2 regions of the Microbacterium sp. 05N427 genome follow, and region 2 is predicted to be linked to the other one. Evidence: predicted binding sites of a transcription regulator. Region 2 holds the regulator's gene; the other holds the start of a gene.
The links. The regulator HrcA, encoded in region 2, represses chaperone genes, less so after heat shock. The targets are predictions, from matches to a motif close to TTNGCACTCGNNNNNNNCGAGTGCNAA.
Positions count from the first base shown of each region.

Region 1 (11,999 bases), on a different contig from region 2:
ACTACGCCGGGAAGCGTCCGCTCTGGCCGGCCGCGGTCGCGTTCGTCGCGATCGGCCCCGCACTGCTCACGGCGTCCAGCACCTCCGACGCGTATCCGACCGTGTTCCGCATCGTGTTCTCCGCCGCGGCCGTGTTCGCAGGGCTCTCGGCGTGGGAGCTGTTCCGGCTGCGGGTCAGCGCGCGAGACGTCGTGCTGCCGCTGGCGCTGATCTCGTCCGCGTTCGTCGTGGTCGCCGCGTTCGGCATCGTCGCCGGGATCACGGGCGTCGGATCCGCTCCCGGCGACGAGCTCCGCATGCTCCGTGACATCAATGGCGTCGGAATCCTGCTGACGAGCCAGTGCGCCGCCATCACGATCGTGCTGCTCGCCCGCGGCGAGGTGCTGCTGCGCGGCGGGGGCAGGGGCGGCCTTGCCGAGGGAGACGGCACGGCACTGCAGGCGCGCCTCGCTCGCGCGCAGCGGCTGCAGGATCCGTCGTGGTCGCTGCTCGACATCCGCCTGGACGACCCCGCCGACCTGCAGGAGGCCTCCGGCACTGCCGTGTTCGCCAGCATCGTGGATGCGTTCCACGCGCACGTGCTCGGCGCGCTGCCCGCGGCGGCGGACGTCGAGCGGGTCTCCGACGTGCAGGCCAGGGCGCTTCTGCCCGGCACCGAGGAAGCAGTGCGACGCGAGCTGCGGGTGCTGCTGCAGCAGGTCTCCACGATCGAGGACTCCGGACCCCGCGCATCGGTGCGGGTGTCGGCGAGCGTCGGCTGGGCCGGCGCCGCGGCCGCGGACTACGATCTCGACGCAATGTCGGCGGCCGCGGCCGACGCGGCGACCCTCGCGCAGGATCGCGGCGGCGACCGATGGGAGCGGGCAGGCGCGTTGGCGCGCTGACGAGCGAGATCCGCGGCGGGCCGCGCGCAGGGGCCGGTCGAGGACGGCGACGGCTAACCTGGAGGGGTGATTCTCGGCGTGGACACCTCACTCGGCTCGGCCGTCGGCTTGATCGGCCGGGACGGACGCACCCTCGCCGACGTGTCGCAGACGGGTCGCCTCGGACACGCGGAGGCGATCGGATCCCTGCTGGAGCAGGTGCTGGCCGCCGTGCCGGTCGCTGGATCGGCCGCCGGGCCGGCGGCGGCGTTCGACGCGCCGGATCCGGATCCGCTCACGCACGTCGCCGCAGGCATGGGGCCCGGCCCGTTCACGGGACTTCGGATCGGGATCGCCGCCGCTCGCGCGTTCGCCCTCGGTCGCGGGGTCCCCGTCATCGCAGTGCCCAGCCATCACGCCGCCGCCCTCGAGGTCATCGAGGCCGACGCCCCCGCCGAGCCGTTCGCGATCCTCACCGACGCCCGTCGCCGCGAGACCGCCGTGACCGTGTACGAGGGGATCGACGTCGACGGGATCCCGCATGCGGTCGTCGACACCGTGCTCGTGCCGCAGGCCGACGTCGACCGCAAGCTCGGTGCCCTGCGCCGCATCGAGGTCACCGCGATCTCGGGCGCCGCTGTCGCGCGCATCGCCCGGCGCGCCGTCGCCGCAGGCCGCACTCTCACCGGATCCGAGCCGCTGTACCTCCGCCCTCCGGACGCGCGCGTCCCGGCGGCCGTGAAGCCCCGGTTCCTGAGCCCGTCGAAGGACGGACAGTGATCCGCCCGGCGACGGCCGCCGACCTCGACGCGATCATGCTCATCGAACGGCGCTCGTTCCCGACCGACGCGTGGAGCGCGGAGCTGATGGCGGCCGAGCTCGCGAGTCCGCACGGACGCTACCTCGTCGACGTGGAGCCGGTCGCCGGCTCCCGCGCGCAGGATGCAGGCGGCGAGGTCGTCGTCGGGTACGGGGGCGTGCGGGCGCTGCGCGGATCCGCCGACAGCGACATCCAGACCATCGCGCTCGACGCCGCGCACCGCGGATCCGGCCGGGGCAGGGCGCTGCTGCGCGCACTGCTCGCGGAGGCGGCGGAGCGCGGCGCTCACGAGGTGTTCCTCGAGGTGCGCGCCGACAACCCGGTGGCCCAGGGGCTGTACCTCTCCGAGGGGTTCGCCGAGATCGGCCGCCGCGCCGGTTACTACCAGCCCGACGACGTGGACGCGGTGATCATGAGGCTCGACCTCAGCGCCCGCGCCGCGACCGTTCTCAGGACGGATTCGCGAAAACCGCACGAATCGGACGGATCCCCGGGGGATCCGCGAAATGATCCTGAGAACGGAGGCGCCGATGTCTGAACCCCTCGTGCTCGGGATCGAGACGAGCTGCGACGAGACCGGGATCGGGATCGTCCGCGGGCGCACCCTGCTGTCCAACACGATCGCGTCGAGCATGGATGAGCACGCGCGCTACGGCGGTGTCGTGCCGGAGGTCGCCGCCCGGGCGCACCTCGAGGAGATGCAGCCGGCCATCGAGCGGGCGCTCGCCGAGGCGCAGGTGCGGCTCGAGGATCTCGACGCCATCGCGGTGACGAGCGGACCGGGCCTCGCCGGAGCGCTCATGGTCGGAATCGGCGCCGCGAAGGGGCTTGCGGTGTCGCTCGGCAAGCCCTTGTACGCCGTGAACCACCTCGTCGGGCACATCGCTGCCGATATCCTCACGCCCGACTCCGTGCCTCTCGAGTACCCCACGATCGCACTGCTCGTCTCGGGCGGGCACACCTCGCTCCTGCATGTGCGCGACCTCACGACCGATGTCGAGCTGCTCGGCGAGACGGTCGACGACGCGGCCGGCGAGGCCTTCGACAAGGTCGCCCGGATCCTCGGCCTGCCCTATCCCGGCGGACCGGAGATCGACCGGGCCGCGGTGGGCGGAGATCCGGCGGCGATCCGGTTCCCGCGCGGCCTGTCGCGTGCGTCGGATCTGGAGAAGCACCGTTACGACTTCTCCTTCTCCGGGCTGAAGACCGCGGTCGCCCGCTGGATCGAGCGGGAGCAGGCCGCAGGTTCCGAGATCCCGGTCGCCGACGTCGCGGCGGGCTTCCGCGAGGCCGTGGTCGACGTGCTCGTGACCAAGGCGCTCGCCGCCTGCGCCGATCGGGGAGTGCCGCGCCTGCTGCTCGGCGGCGGGGTGATCGCGAACCGCCGGCTGCGCGAGGTCGCGCTCGCTCGCGCCGCCGAGGCGGGGGTCACGGTCCGGATCCCGCCGTTGTCGCTGTGCACCGACAACGGCGCGATGATCGCAGGGCTCGCGGCCGAACTCATCGCCTCCGGCCGGCGGCCCTCCACGCTCGCGTTCGGCGCCGACTCGACGTTGCCGGTGACCGAGATCCAGGTCGCCGAGGATTCCGTCGACTCCGCACCCGCGGACTCCGCCTCCGCGGGCTCCGAACCCGCGGAGGACGCCCCCGTCCACGGCATCGAGGTCGGATGATGTCGACCACGGACGGGAAGGACCCGAAGCGCTATACGCGGCTGCCCACGGCTCCCGTGCCCGTGGGCATGGAGATCGGCCCGCAGCTGGACGGCGGACTGGAGCCCGAGGAGCTGGAACTCGACCGCGACGGCGCGGCCGTGGCGCATGAGGATTGGCACCCGTCGGACGGCACCGAGGCGACGACGCGCTCCTCCGCCGAGCCGCGGCTCGCGCCGTGGGCGCTGCTGTCGGCGATCGTCGCCCTGTTCGCCTCGCTGTTCGTCGGCTGGGGGATCCCGGTCGCGATCGTGTCGGTGATCGCCGCGATCATGTCGCTCCGCCGATCAGGAGAGAGCCGCGCCGTCGGCGTCTGGGCGCTCGTGCTCGGGATCGTGGCGACGCTCTACAGCGCGGGATGGCTCGTCTGGGCCGGATACCGATTCGGCTGGTTCGGATAGCGGCATGATGGATCCGGTATTGGAGGAAGAGCGGCGCGAGCTGGAGCGTCGTGCCTTCGGAAAGGACGGATCCGGCCTGAGCGAGGCTGAGGCCGCGCGCCTGTCGGAGCTGCGCCGTGAAGACGCCGCGCGACGCGATCCGATCCCCGCGACGACCTCGGTCCCTGACGCGTCCACCCGCGTCCCGCCGTCGGCCGCCCCGGTCTCCGAGTCGCCCGGTGCTGTTCCCGACGCGGTGCTCGCTCCGGTCCCTGAGGGGTCCGGCCGTGTCCCCGAGGCGCTCCCCGCTCCGGTCCCTGAGGCTCTCGAAGGGTCCCCGCCCGCGGCGCCGCGGGCGGGGATCGGCCGCCTCCGTGCCGACATCTCGGCCTGGCTCGCGACCGGTCGCTGGAAGCGGCCGCGCTACCTCCTCGGCGGCTTGATCGCCCTGCTCCTGATCGGCGTCGTGATCGGCGTCGCGATCCCGCGACCGCCGGATGTCGGACTGGCGCTGAGGGCGGGCGAGGGGGAGCGGCGGGACAAGGTCGCCGAGCGCGCCGATTTCGACCCCGGATCCCTCTCGCTGCTGGCGCGCTCGGACCACGCGCTGCTCTGGTATGGGACGCGGTCCCGGGGCGACCTGCTGTGCGCGATCATCGACGTCAAGGGCTCCCCTCCGCAGCTGGACTGCCGGCCGCCGGAGGCGATCCGCGAGCAGCCGCTCGACGTGTCGAGCCAGAGCAAGCCCGGGGCGGACGACGTGGTGACGGGCGATCAGGGCACCATCTCCCTGAGCGGGACGGGGACGCCCATGGGGTATCTCCAGCACTGGTCCTCGTCGGTGAACATTGACCCCGGGCTGAACCCCGAAGAGACCGAGGCCTGGAAGCGCATCACATCCGAGAACGGATTCAGGGCGACGATGATCGCCGGGCGCGTGAGTGGGATCCCCGTCTGGATCGGATACCGGGACCAGGGCGATCTCTGTCTGATCGTGGAGGACGGTGAGACGTACAAGGTCTGCGGGCAGCAGCCGGGCGCACCGTTGCCGTCCCGCTTCGGCACGGACGAGGCTCCGCCCGCCCTCGCCCTGGATCTGCCGGCGACCGATGCGCACGTCCTCTACCGCATCGAGTACTGGACCGGTTTCTCGTCGTACCTCGTGGTCACCGCGAACCCGGATCCGCAGCCGACCCCGCCGTTCGGGCTCAAGCCCGCCACCTGACTGCTCTCAGACCCTGTCCGCGAGGATCGCGTGCCGCCGGTCTCCGACGCGCACGAGGAGCAGAGTCGCCTCCGCGGATCCGCGGAGCGTCAGCTTCTTGCGGAACGCCGCCGGATCCACATCCACGCCGCGCTTCTTGATCTCCAGACGGCCGATCCCGGCCCTCTTCAGGGCCGTCGAGATCGCCTTCGGGTTCATCGGCAGCACTTCGCGCACGCGGAACGACGCCGCGAAGGGGCTGTCGGCAGGGGCGTCAGAGGTCAGGTAGGCGATGTGCGGATCCAGCATGCCGGCGTCGAGCCGGCGGGCCAGGTCGCCGATCAGTCTGGCGCGGATCACGGCGCCGTCGGGCTCGTGCACATATGCGCCGAGCTCGCGCACCTCGGCGTCCTCGGTGTCGGCGGGGGCGGTCAGCTCATGCGCCCGGTCGCCGCGGATCACGAGGGCCGCGCGCCGCACGCCCGCCCGCGCCAGAACGCCCGACCACAGCACCAGCTCGACCACGTCGCCGTCGGCGCTCACCCACTGCGCCTCGACGTCGGCGGGGATCGCATCGCGATCGTGTGCGGGTCCGAGCTTGATGCCGGTGGGGATCCGCTCCGCGAGCGCGAACGCCCAGTCCAGCGAGGGGGAGTAGTCGTCGGCCGCGACGCGACGGGTCTCGGAATGCCCCGCCGTGCGGCGGGCCGGATCCAGCCACACGGCCGCAGGACCGGGTTCGGAGTCGGTGGAATCGGGGGGCGTGGGCTCCGCATTCGAGGGTGCGTGGTCCTCCGCGAACCCCTGCCGCACCTCGGCGTCGGATCCGAACGGGGCGAGGTTGTAGGCGGCCAGTGCCGCGGTCACCTCGTCGGCGTCGACCGCCGTCACCCTGAGGCCTGCGCCGGCGAAAGCGAGCGCATCGCCGCCGATCCCGCAGCCGAGGTCCGACACGTGTGCGATCCCGGCGGCGCGCATCCGGCCGGCATGCCGCGCGGCGACGCCGAGCCTCGTGGCCTGTTCCAGGCCGGCGCGGGTGAAGAGCATCCGGTCCGCGAACTCGCCGAACTTCGCCGTCGCCCTGGTGCGCAGCCGCGCCTGGCCGACCACGGCGGAGACGAACTCGGGCGATTGCCCCTCGGCGCGCAGCCGCATGACCGCGTGGGCGGCGGCATCCGTGGACGCGATGGGCCCGAGGGCGTCGAGCATCCGCAGCGCCTCGGGCGTCAGCAGGATCCGCAGTTCGCTCATATCCACGCGGTCCAGGCTATCGACGTCGTGGCACCCTCCGTCGCGGAGCCGCCGTGCCGAGCGCACGGGATCCTGCCGAGCACACGGGATCCTGCCGAGCACACGGGATACCCGCGACAACAACCCGTGCCCCCGGCAATAGGCCGTGCGTTCGGCGTCGGAACGTACGATCGGTGACGACCGGGCTGGCACTCGCATTGCATGAGTGCCAGCGATGTGCCTAGACTGTTGTTAGCACTCTCGGGCTGAGGGTGCTAATCAGTCTTGAACCGTCAAGAAAGAGGTAGACCGTGTCGGTTTCCATCAAGCCGCTCGAGGACCGCATCGTCATCAAACAGGTCGAGGCCGAGCAGACCACCGCGAGTGGCCTGGTCATCCCCGACACCGCCAAGGAGAAGCCCCAGGAGGGCGAGGTCGTGGCTGTGGGCCCCGGCCSCATCGACGACAACGGCAACCGCGTCCCGCTCGACGTCAACGTCGGCGACCGCGTGCTCTACAGCAAGTACGGCGGCACCGAGGTGAAGTTCGGCGCCGAGGAGTTCCTCGTGCTGTCGGCGCGCGACGTGCTCGCCGTCGTGGTGCGCTGAGCACTCTTCGAGTTCTCCAGGGAGCGCCCCGCCGCGTGCGGGTCTGCCCCTGACACAAGGCCCGGATGCAACGCATCCGGGCCTTCGTCGTCCCTTTCCATCCGAGTCGTCCCCGTGAGCGGAGGCCCAAGGCTCCCCTCACGGGGACGACTCGAAAGTGGAGACGGGGGACGACTCGAAAGTGGAAACGGGGTCGCCCCGGAAGCGGGGACGACGGGGACGCCCCGGGGCGCCGTGTCGCTGGGCGGCAATAGGGTTGACCGGTGACCACCACCCCGCGCAGCTCCCAGACCGTGGGCGTCGCCTCCGCGATCGGCGCGTACCTGCTGTGGGGTGTGCTGCCGCTGTACTTCCTGCTGCTGCGGCCCACCGAGGGGTGGGAGCTGGTGGCGTGGCGGGTCGCGCTCTCGTTCGTGTTCTGCCTCATCCTGCTGGCGATCACCCGCGGCTGGAAGCCGCTTTTCGCGATCATCCGGCAGCCGCGGCTGCTCGCTCTCACCGCGCTCGCCGGCGTGCTGATCTACATCAACTGGCAGGTCTTCGTCCTCGCGACGCTGAACGGCGAGATCGTCGAGACCAGCCTCGGCTACTTCATCAACCCGATCGGCACGATGCTGCTCGGGGTGTTCGTGCTGAAGGAGAAGCTGCGCCGGCTGCAGTGGGTCGCGATCGGGATCGCGACGATCGCGGTGCTGGTGATCGTCTTCGCCCATGGCACGTTCCCCTGGATCGCGCTGTCGCTGACGGCGTCCTTCGGGATCTACGGCCTCGTGAAGAAGAAGATCGGTCCCTCGGTCGACGCCCTGAGCGGCCTCACCCTGGAGTCGTTCTGGCTGCTGCCGGTCGCGGTCGTGCAGCTGATCGCCGTCGGGCTCACCACCGGCATCACGATGGGCGCGAACGGCCCGCTGCACGCGGGCCTGCTCGCCTTCGCCGGCGTGGCGACGGCCGTGCCGCTGCTGCTGTTCGCCGCCGGCACCCGCCGGATCGGGCTGACCGTGATCGGCATGATCCAGTTCATCACTCCGATCATGCAGTTCCTCGTGGGCGTGTTCGTGATGCACGAGCCGATGCCGCTCGAGCGCTGGATCGGCTTCGGGATCGTCTGGGTCGCGATCGCCGTGTTCCTGATCGACCTCGCGTTCGCCACCCGCCGGATGCGCGCGAACCGCGGCGCGATCCCGGAGCCCGGCTCCGGCACCGATACGATCCCCGTGCCCTGACGGATCCGCTCCACGGCCGTCCGCTCGGCGAGAGCCGGCCCACGAGGCCCGTTCCTGGGAATACCGCTGCTCCCGCGGCGCTTAGAATCGATACACGCGCGCGAGAAGAGGAGCCCCGCAACCCATGGAGCAGCACGACCCGTTCGGTTTTGTCGGATTGACCTACGATGACGTTCTGCTTCTGCCGGGGCACACGGATGTGATCCCGAGCGAGGCGGACACCTCGTCGCGCGTGACGCGCCGCATCTCCGTCGCGACGCCGCTGCTCTCCAGTGCGATGGACACCGTGACCGAGGCGCGCATGGCGATCGCCATGGCGCGCGAGGGCGGCCTGGGCATCCTGCACCGCAACCTGTCGATCGCCGATCAGGCCACGCAGGTCGACCGCGTCAAGCGCAGCGAGTCCGGGATGATCACGGATCCGATCACCACCACCCCCGACGCGACGATCGCCGAGGTCGACGCGATGTGCGCGAAGTACCGCATCTCCGGCCTTCCCGTGGTGGATCCCGATGGACGCCTGGTCGGCATCGTGACGAACCGCGACATGCGCTTCGTCTCAGGATCCGCCAAGCAGACCACGCTCGCCCGCGATGTGATGACGAGCGAGGATCTCGTGACCGCGCACGTCGGCGTCGCCGCTGAGCAGGTCATCGCGCTCTTCGCGAAGCACCGCGTGGAGAAGCTCCCGCTCATCGATGACGACGGCAAGCTCGCCGGCCTCATCACCATCAAGGACTTCGACAAGAGCGAGAAGTACCCGCTCGCCACGAAGGACGACCAGGGCCGCCTCAGGGTCGGCGCCGCGATCGGTTTCTTCGGCGACGCCTGGGAGCGCGCCGAAGCGCTGCGCGACAAGGGCGTGGACGTGCTCGTCGTCGACACCGCCAACGGCCAGTCCCAGGGCGTGATCGACCTCGTCAAGCGGCTGAAGGCGGATCCGTCCTTCGCGCACATCGATATCATCGGCGGCAACGTCGCGACCCGCGAGGGCGCGCAGGCGCTCGTCGACGCGGGCGTGGACGCGGTCAAGGTCGGCGTCGGTCCCGGCTCCATCTGCACCACGCGCATCGTCGCCGGTGTCGGAGTCCCGCAGGTGACGGCTGTGTACGAGGCGTCCCTCGCCGCGCGTCCGGCCGGCATCCCGGTCATCGCGGACGGCGGCCTGCAGTACTCCGGCGACATCGCCAAGGCGCTCGTCGCCGGCGCCGACGCCGTGATGCTCGGCTCCCTCCTCGCCGGCACCGAGGAGTCCCCGGGCGAGATCGTCTTCCAGGGCGGCAAGCAGTTCAAGCTGTACCGCGGGATGGGCTCGCTCGGCGCGATGCAGACCCGCGGCAAGCAGACCTCCTACTCGAAGGACCGCTACTTCCAGGCCGACGTGCCCAGCGACGACAAGCTCATCCCCGAGGGCATCGAGGGCCAGGTGCCCTACCGCGGTCCGCTGTCCGCCGTCGCCTACCAGCTCGTCGGCGGCCTGCGCCAGTCGATGTTCTACGTCGGTGCGCGCACGATCGAGGAGCTCAAGACCCGGGGCAAGTTCGTCCGCATCACCGCGGCAGGGCTCAAGGAGTCGCACCCGCACGACGTGCAGATCGTGGTCGAGGCGCCCAACTACAAGCGCTGAGCCGACCTTCGACACGCCGAAGGGCCGGGGATCCGCCGATCCTCGGCCCTTCGTCGTGTGTGGTCGACCGCCTCAGCCGGCCCGCCCTCGTGCGGTGCGACGGATGCACGATCCGGAGACGTTCGCAGGATCCGCCGCGCTGATCGGTCGTGCATCCGTATCCCGGTCGTGCATCCGTCGCATCACCGTCACGTCACCGTCACGGTCAGCGGATCGCGACGGGATCCGCGGCTGCGGCGCTCGCCGGTGCGGCCGACGCCGCGTCGATCTCGGGCTGTGCAGCAGCGTCGACGGCGGCCTCGCCGTCCGTGTGCCCGCCCTTCCCGGCCGGCAGCCAGAGCGCGATGACGGTGGCGACCAGCAGCACCGCGGCTCCCGTGAACACGGCGGGGCGGGCAGCGTCGACGTAGTGATCGGGCAGCAGCTGTCCGCCGGCGCCGACGAAGATCGCCGTCATCACGGCGGTGCCGAGGGCGACGCCCAGCTCGCGGAGCGTGGAGTTCACGCCCGAGGCCTTGGCGTGGTCCACGAGGCCGAGCGTGGCGAGCAGCGCCGTCGCGGAGGGGGCGAACACGAGGCCCATACCGATGCCGGCGAGGATGAAGGGGGCGACGAGGTCGGCGTAGGGCACGTCCGTGGCGAGTATCGCGGCCAGCCAGCCCAGGGCTGCGCCCTGCAGCAGCAGGCCCGTGACGAGCAACACTCGCGTGCCGATGCGCGGGGCGATCAGGCCTGCGAGCGGCGCGACGAACATCGGTGCCAGCGTCCAGGGCGTGGTCTGCACGGCGGCCTCGAGCGGGGTCGCCCCCTGCACCACTTGCAGGAACTGGATCAGGATGAAGACGGATCCGAACGTGCCGAAACTGAACGCGAAGCCGACGACGTTCGTGATCGAGAACGACTGGTCCCGGAACAGCCGCAGCGGCACCAGCGGCGCGGCAGAGCGCAGCTGCCAGACGATGAAGGCGACCGCGAGTGCGCCGCCCAGCGCGAGTTCGGCGATCACGCCGAACGTGTCCCAGCCGTCGTCGTTGCCGCGGACGATCGCATGCACCAGCGCGAGCACGCCACCGGCGGCGAGCACCGCGCCCGGCACATCGATGCGCACCCGTGCGCCGAAGTCGTTGCGGAGCACGATCAGGGCGAGCGGGATCGCGATCACGGCGATGGGCACGTTGATCCAGAAGATCGCCTGCCAGTTCCAGCCCTCCATGATCGCGCCGCCGATGAGCGGCCCGACCGCGACGCCGAGCCCGGAGACCCCGCCCCAGATGCCGATCGCGAGCGGGCGCCGTGCCGCAGGCACCGCTCCGGTGAGCAGGGCGAGGGACAGCGGCATGACGGCGGCCGCACCCAGCCCCTGCACGGCGCGGGCGGCGATGAGCTGGCCCGGATCCGAGCTGAGCGCGGCGAACAGCGAACCTGCGCCGAAGAGCGCGATGCCGAGCGCGAACACCGTGCGGCGGCCGAACCGGTCACCGAGTGCGGAGGCGACCAGGATCGCCCCGGCGAACGCCAGCGTGTAGGCGTTCACGAACCACTGCAGCTGCTCGATCGTGGCGCCCATCTCGCGGTGCAGCACGGGGAGGGCATTGGTCATGACGAGGTTGTCGAGGGTTGCCATGAACATCGGCAGAGAGGCCGCCGCAATCACGAGCGCAACCGGACGCGCAGGCCGGGATGTCAAGGCGGACCGGCTCCGGCGGTCGGTCGGGGCGGGCGAGGGAACGGTCATGGGAAACTCCAGTTGTAATTGGATGATTACTAGCGCTGACGTCAATGTAGTAATCGAATGATTACAAAGTCAAGTCATTCGCTGATAACCTTTCGCCATGACTTCCGCACCCCGCACGGATCCCGGCGTCGGCGAGGAGACCGGTCGCCGGCTCTCCTCCCAGGAGCGACGTGCGCAGATCATCCTGGCCGCGCTCACGATCTTCGGCTCGCGCGGCTACGAGGGTGCTACGACCGACCAGGTGGCCAAGGCCGCCGGCGTCAGTCAGCCGTACGTGGTGCGCCTGTTCGGATCCAAGGAGAACCTCTTCCTCGCGACGATCGAGTTCGCTCTCGACCGCCTGCTGTCGGTCTTCCGCGAGGCGCTCGCGGCCCCCGACGAGGAGGGCGAGCGACCCGTCGGCAAGCGCATCGGAGAGGCCTACGTCGACCTCATCGAGGTGCGGGGGCTCCATCAGACGCTCGCGCACGCCTACCTCCTCGGCAGCAACCCGGCCATCGGCGCCGCCGCGCGCCAGGGGTTCGCGCGGGTCTGGCGCTTCTTCCGCGACGACGTGGGCCTCGACGCCGACGAGGCGCGCACCTTCCTCGCCGAGGG
Region 1 covers NZ_JBFTMT010000003.1:13,217-25,215, forward strand. The annotation lists gene AC1DG4_RS03860 (hypothetical protein) at 1-884, shown strand, start outside; gene tsaB (tRNA (adenosine(37)-N6)-threonylcarbamoyltransferase complex dimerization subunit type 1 TsaB) at 951-1,643, shown strand; gene rimI (ribosomal protein S18-alanine N-acetyltransferase) at 1,640-2,221, shown strand; gene tsaD (tRNA (adenosine(37)-N6)-threonylcarbamoyltransferase complex transferase subunit TsaD) at 2,214-3,356, shown strand; gene AC1DG4_RS03880 (hypothetical protein) at 3,356-3,796, shown strand; gene AC1DG4_RS03885 (hypothetical protein) at 3,801-5,000, shown strand; gene AC1DG4_RS03890 (class I SAM-dependent methyltransferase) at 5,007-6,236, opposite strand; gene groES (co-chaperone GroES) at 6,521-6,817, shown strand; gene rarD (EamA family transporter RarD) at 7,081-8,040, shown strand; gene guaB (IMP dehydrogenase) at 8,165-9,667, shown strand; gene AC1DG4_RS03910 (DHA2 family efflux MFS transporter permease subunit) at 9,873-11,402, opposite strand; gene AC1DG4_RS03915 (TetR/AcrR family transcriptional regulator) at 11,500-11,999, shown strand, end outside.
Region 1: groES (co-chaperone GroES) is a predicted target of HrcA. The motif match lies at 6,416-6,442, and genes of this name have one in related genera.

Region 2 (5,328 bases):
TCTCCGGATCCATCATCTCGTTCAGGGCGTCGTAGAGCGGGCGCAGATACGGGTCGATCTTGTCCGTGAGCGTCCCGGGCAAGAACCCGAGCCGCTCCCCCGCCTCGACGGCCGGGCGCGTGAGGATGATCCGCTCGACCTCCTTGCGCTGCAGAGCCTGCACGGCCTTCGCCATCGCGAGGTACGTCTTGCCGGTACCGGCGGGGCCGATGCCGAACACGATCGTGTTCTCGTCGATCGCGTCGACGTACTCCTTCTGGCCCAGCGTCTTCGGCCGGATCACCCGTCCGCGCGTGGACAGGATCGCCTCGCCGAGCACCTCGCTCGGGCGCACGCCCTCGCGCTCCAGCATGCGCGCCGACTGCGCGACATCACTGGGGGCGAGCGCATGCCCGGAGCGCGTCAGCTCGATGAGCTCGTCCACGAGCTTCTGCGCCGAGCGCACGGCGGCAGGCTCTCCGGTCAGGGTGACCTCGTTGCCGCGCACCATCACGTCGACCGCGGGATGCTCCTTCTCGAGCATGCGCAGCAGCCGGTCCTGGGGGCCGAGCAGCTGCACCATCGCGACCCCGTCCACCTCGATGCGGGCCGAAGTCATCGACTCCGCCATGTCGTCAGAAGCCAACGAGCTTGTTCTCCTCGAGATTGCCGAGCACGTGAGCGTGCACGTGGAAGACGGACTGCGCGACGCTCGCGCCGTTGTTGAAGATCAGTCGATACTCGCCGTTCGCGTGCTCGTCGGCGATCTCCTTGGCCGCGGCGACCATCTTCGCCATGAGCTCGGGGTCGCCCGCGGCGAGTTCGGTGACGTCGCGGAACTGCTCGGCCTTGGGGATCACGAGCACGTGCAGCGGCGCCTGCGGGTTGATGTCGCGGATCGCGAAGACGTCATCGGTCTCCAGCAGGATCTCGCCGGGGATCTCCCCGTTCAGGATGCGCGTGAAGATCGAGGGTTCGCTCATTCGTCCAGTCTATCGGCGCGGTGCTGCGCGACGGCGGACTACCAGCGCCCGCGCGCCACGTTCAGGACCGCGATCGCGGCCGGACCCGCGGTCGACGTGCGCAGCACGGTGTCGCCCAGGAGCACGCGCTCCGCACCGGCGGCGACGAGCCGCTCGATCTCCTCGGGCGCGATCCCGCCCTCCGGTCCGACGACCAGCACGATGTCGCGCTCGTCCGGAATCAGAGCGGACAGCGCCGCGGGCGCCGCGGGATCCAGGATCAGCACGCGCTGCGTCGCCGCACGGCGCGCGAGGTCTCCGGTCGTCTCGATGGCGGTGACCTCAGGAATCCAGGAGCGGTGGGCCTGCTTGGCGGCCTCGCGCACGATCGTCGACCAGCGCTCACGCCCCTTCGCAGCCTTGGCGCCCTCCCACCGGGAGACGCTGCGCGCCGCCTGCCACGGCACGATCTCATCGACGCCGAGCTCGCAGGCGGCCTGCACCGCGAGTTCGTCGCGATCGCCCTTCGCGAGCGCCTGCACGAGCAGGATCCGAGGATCGGGGCGCGGATCCTGACGGCGAGAGAGGATGCGCACCTCGACGAGCCCCGGCGCCGCCGAGGCGACCTCGCCCTCGAGCCAGGTGCCCGCCCCGTCGCCGAGCGTGATCGGCTCCCCGATCCGCACCCGGCGCACGACAGCCGCATGCTTGGCCTCGGCGCCGGTGAGGGCGACGACGGATCCGGCCGTCGCCGCCGTCGCATCGGGCGTCACGAAGTGCAGCGCCATCGCGGATCAGCCCCGGAAGCGGTCGCGCAGCTTGGAGAACAGCCCCTGGTGGAACTCGGCGAGCCTGGGTGCCGGCGCCTTGGTGCGCTTGGCGAAGTCCTCGATGAGCTGGCGCTCCTTGTGGTCGAGCTTCGTCGGGGTGAGCACCTGCACGCCCACGCGCAGGTCGCCCCGCTGGCTTCCGCGGAGCGGCGTGATGCCGCGGCCCTTGATCGTCAGCACGTCACCCGACTGCAGTCCCTGGCGGATCTCCAGATCCACGGGCCCGTCGAGGGACTCGATCGTCGTCGTCGCGCCGAGGATCGCATCGCTCATCGCGACCTCGAGGGTCGCGAGCAGGTCATCGCCGTCACGGCTGAATCTGGCGTTCGGAGCGACGGAGACCTCGACGTACAGGTCGCCGTTCGGACCGCCGGCGCGGCCGACTTCGCCGGAACCGGGCAGCTGCAGGCGCAGGCCGGTCTCGACGCCGGCGGGAATGTCGAGCCCCACCGTGCGGCGCGAGCGCACCCTGCCCTGGCCGTTGCAGGTCTGGCACGGGAACGGGATCGTCGTGCCGAAGCCCTCGCAGGAGCCGCACGGCGCGGTCGTGATGACGTTYCCGAGCAGACTGCGCACCTGCTGCTGGACGTGGCCCGACCCTCCGCAGATGTCGCACGTGACGGGCGAGGTGCCCTCCTGGCAGCACGATCCCTGGCATGTCTCGCAGAGCACAGCCGTGTCCACCTCGATGTCGCGGTGCACGCCGAACACGACGTCGCCGAGTTCGAGCGTGACGCGCACGAGGGCGTCTTGACCGCGCTCCCGGCGCGAACGGGGACGGGCCGCGCGCGCCCCTCCGCCGCCGAAGAAGGTCTCGAAGATGTCGCCGAACCCGCCGAAACCTCCGAAGCCGCCGTTGCCGTTCTGGTCGCCGCCCATGTCGTAACGGCGCCGCGAGTCCGCGTCGCTCAGCACGTCGTAGGCGTGCGTGACGAGCTTGAACCGCTCCGCCGCGTCCTCACTGGGATTCACATCGGGGTGCAGCTGACGTGCGAGCCGCCGATACGCCTTCTTGATCTCATCCTCGCTCGCATCGCGCGAGACGCCGAGGACCTCGTAGTGATCCGTCACCATCGCCTTTCCGGGCCGCCGTGCGGCGGCGCGTGTGTTCTGCGGCCGCTCAGCGGCCGGACTCGTCCTCTTCGAGCAGCCTCGACAGGTAGCGGGCCACGGCCCGCGCCGCCGCGAGATTGCTCGGGTAATCCATCCGGGTCGGCCCCATCACGCCCACGCGTGCGGTACCGCCGTGCGTCATGTAGTCGCTCGCCACGATCGACGCCTCGCCGAGGCCGAAAGCGGCGTTCTCCGTGCCGATGCTCGCCGCGAGACCATGCTCGTCGACGCYCATCTCGCTCATCAGCCGCAGCAGCGTCACCTGCTCCTCGATCGCCTCGAGGAGGGGGTGGATGCTGCCGCGGAAGTCGTGCTCCCGCCGGGCGAGGGTCGCCGCTCCCGCCATCACCAGGCGCTCCTGGCGGAACTCCGCGAGCTCCTCCGCCACGGCGCGCAGCACGGCGGCGCGGGCCGCGTCGATACGAGGGCCGTACGACGTCTCGCCCGCCGCCTCCACGCGTTCGGCGCCGTGGCGCACCGAGCGGCCGGTCAGCAGCTCGGTGATGACGGCGCGGAGCATCCCCAGTTCGGAGTCGTCCAGCTCGACCGGCAGCGGCACGATCCGCTGCGACACGCCGCCCGCGTCGGTGACGAGCACGATCAGCAGCCGGTTCGGGGCGAGGGCGACGAGCTCGACGTGGGAGATATGGGCTCGGGCGAAGGACGGGTACTGCGCGAGGGCGACCTGGCCCGTGAGCCGCGTGAGCACGCGCACAGTGCGCACCATGAGGTCGTCGAGATCGGCGGGATCCGCGAGGAAGACCGTGATCGCGCTGCGCTGGGCCGCCGTGAGCGGTCGCACCTGCGCCAGGTGGTCGACGAACACGCGATAGCCCTTGTCGGTCGGCACCCGCCCCGAGGAGGTGTGCGGCGCCGCGATGAGGTCCTCGTCCTCGAGCTGGGCCATGTCGTTGCGGATCGTCGCGGCGGAGACGCCGAACGCGTGCCGGTCCACGATCGATTTACTGCCGACCGGCTCATTCGTCTCGACGTAGTCCTCGACGATGGCGCGGAGCACCTGGAGTCCGCGTTCCGAGACCATCGCTCCTCCTCACCGTTGGCACTCCTGCATCCTGAGTGCCAATCCTATCCTGCCGGGCCCTTCGACAGGCTCAGGGACCGGACAAGTCGAGGATGCGGCACTGCCTAGGATGTGGCCATGGACCAGGACGTCGTGCGCGCAAGGATCTCCTCCGGTGAGCTGATCGGCCGACGCGTCGACGGCATCGATCGGTATCTCGGCGTGCCGTACGCGGCACCCCCGTTCGGAGAAGGCCGTTTCCGGTCGCCCCGGCCCGTCGACYCGTGGTCCGCGCCGCGCGACGCCGTGGCGTTCGGCCCGACGGCTCCGCAGCTGCCGTACACGGGGGCGACCGCGGAGATCCTCAGCAGCCTCCGCATCGCCGGCGACGACATCCTCACGGCGAACGTCTGGGCACCGGCGGGCGCGGACGCCGCACCTGTGGTGCTGTGGATCCACGGCGGAGCCCTCGAACGCGGCACGGCGGCGCTGTCGATGTACGACGGCACCGAGTTCGCGCGGGACGGCGTCGTGTTCGTCAGCGTCAACTACCGGCTGGGGTCCGAGGGCTTCTCCGTCCTCGCGGACACACCGCGCAACCTGGGGCTCCAGGACGTCGCGGCGGCCCTGCGCTGGGTGCGCGATGAGATCGCGGCGTTCGGCGGCGATCCCGGCCGGATCACGCTCATGGGCGAATCCGCGGGCGGAGCGCTCGTCGCCGCGCTGCTCTCGCGTCCGGACACCCGGTCGCTGGTGCGCGGCGGGATCGTGCAGTCCGGCCCGCTCGAGGCGCAGACCCCCGAGCGCGGCGGCCGCGTGACCCGGCAGCTCGCGAAGCGGCTCGGCGTCGCGGCGACACGCGAGGCGTTCGCCGCGCTCGCCCCGGACGCCCTGCTCGAGGCGCGACGAGCCCAGGCCGCCGGCTCGTCACCGCTCGGCGGCGCGCCGGGCTTCCAGCTCGTGCGGGATCCCGAGTCGCTGCCGCACTCGCCGCATGAGGCGCTCGCCGATGCCGACGTGCCGCTGCTCATCGGCACGAACACGGACGAATACCGGCTCTGGTTCCCCCCGGAGGCCGTGATGGGGATCCGCCCCTCGAAACTCCTGCTCGCCCGCCTCGCCCTGCGGATCCCGGCCGCAGCCGCCAGGGCCGTGCGCGCCGATCATCCCGGCGCGAGCACCGGAGAGGTCTTCGGCCAGCTGGCCACGGATCTGCTGCTGCGCGCGCCGGCCACACGGACCGCACGGACCCGGCCCGCCCCCACCTTCCTGTACGAGTTCTCCTGGCCCAGCCCCGTGCGCGATCTGCGCGCGGCGCACGCCCTCGAGATCCCGTTCGTGTTCGACCGACTCCATGATCCGGAGAGCGCGAAGATCGCGGGCGCCGCGCCGCCGCAGCCGCTCGCCACCGCGATGCACGACG
Region 2 covers NZ_JBFTMT010000002.1:235,687-241,014, reverse strand. The annotation lists gene AC1DG4_RS03745 (PhoH family protein) at 1-610, opposite strand, end outside; gene AC1DG4_RS03740 (HIT domain-containing protein) at 615-962, opposite strand; gene AC1DG4_RS03735 (16S rRNA (uracil(1498)-N(3))-methyltransferase) at 1,001-1,729, opposite strand; gene dnaJ (molecular chaperone DnaJ) at 1,736-2,842, opposite strand; gene hrcA (heat-inducible transcriptional repressor HrcA) at 2,892-3,926, opposite strand; gene AC1DG4_RS03720 (carboxylesterase/lipase family protein) at 4,044-5,328, shown strand, end outside.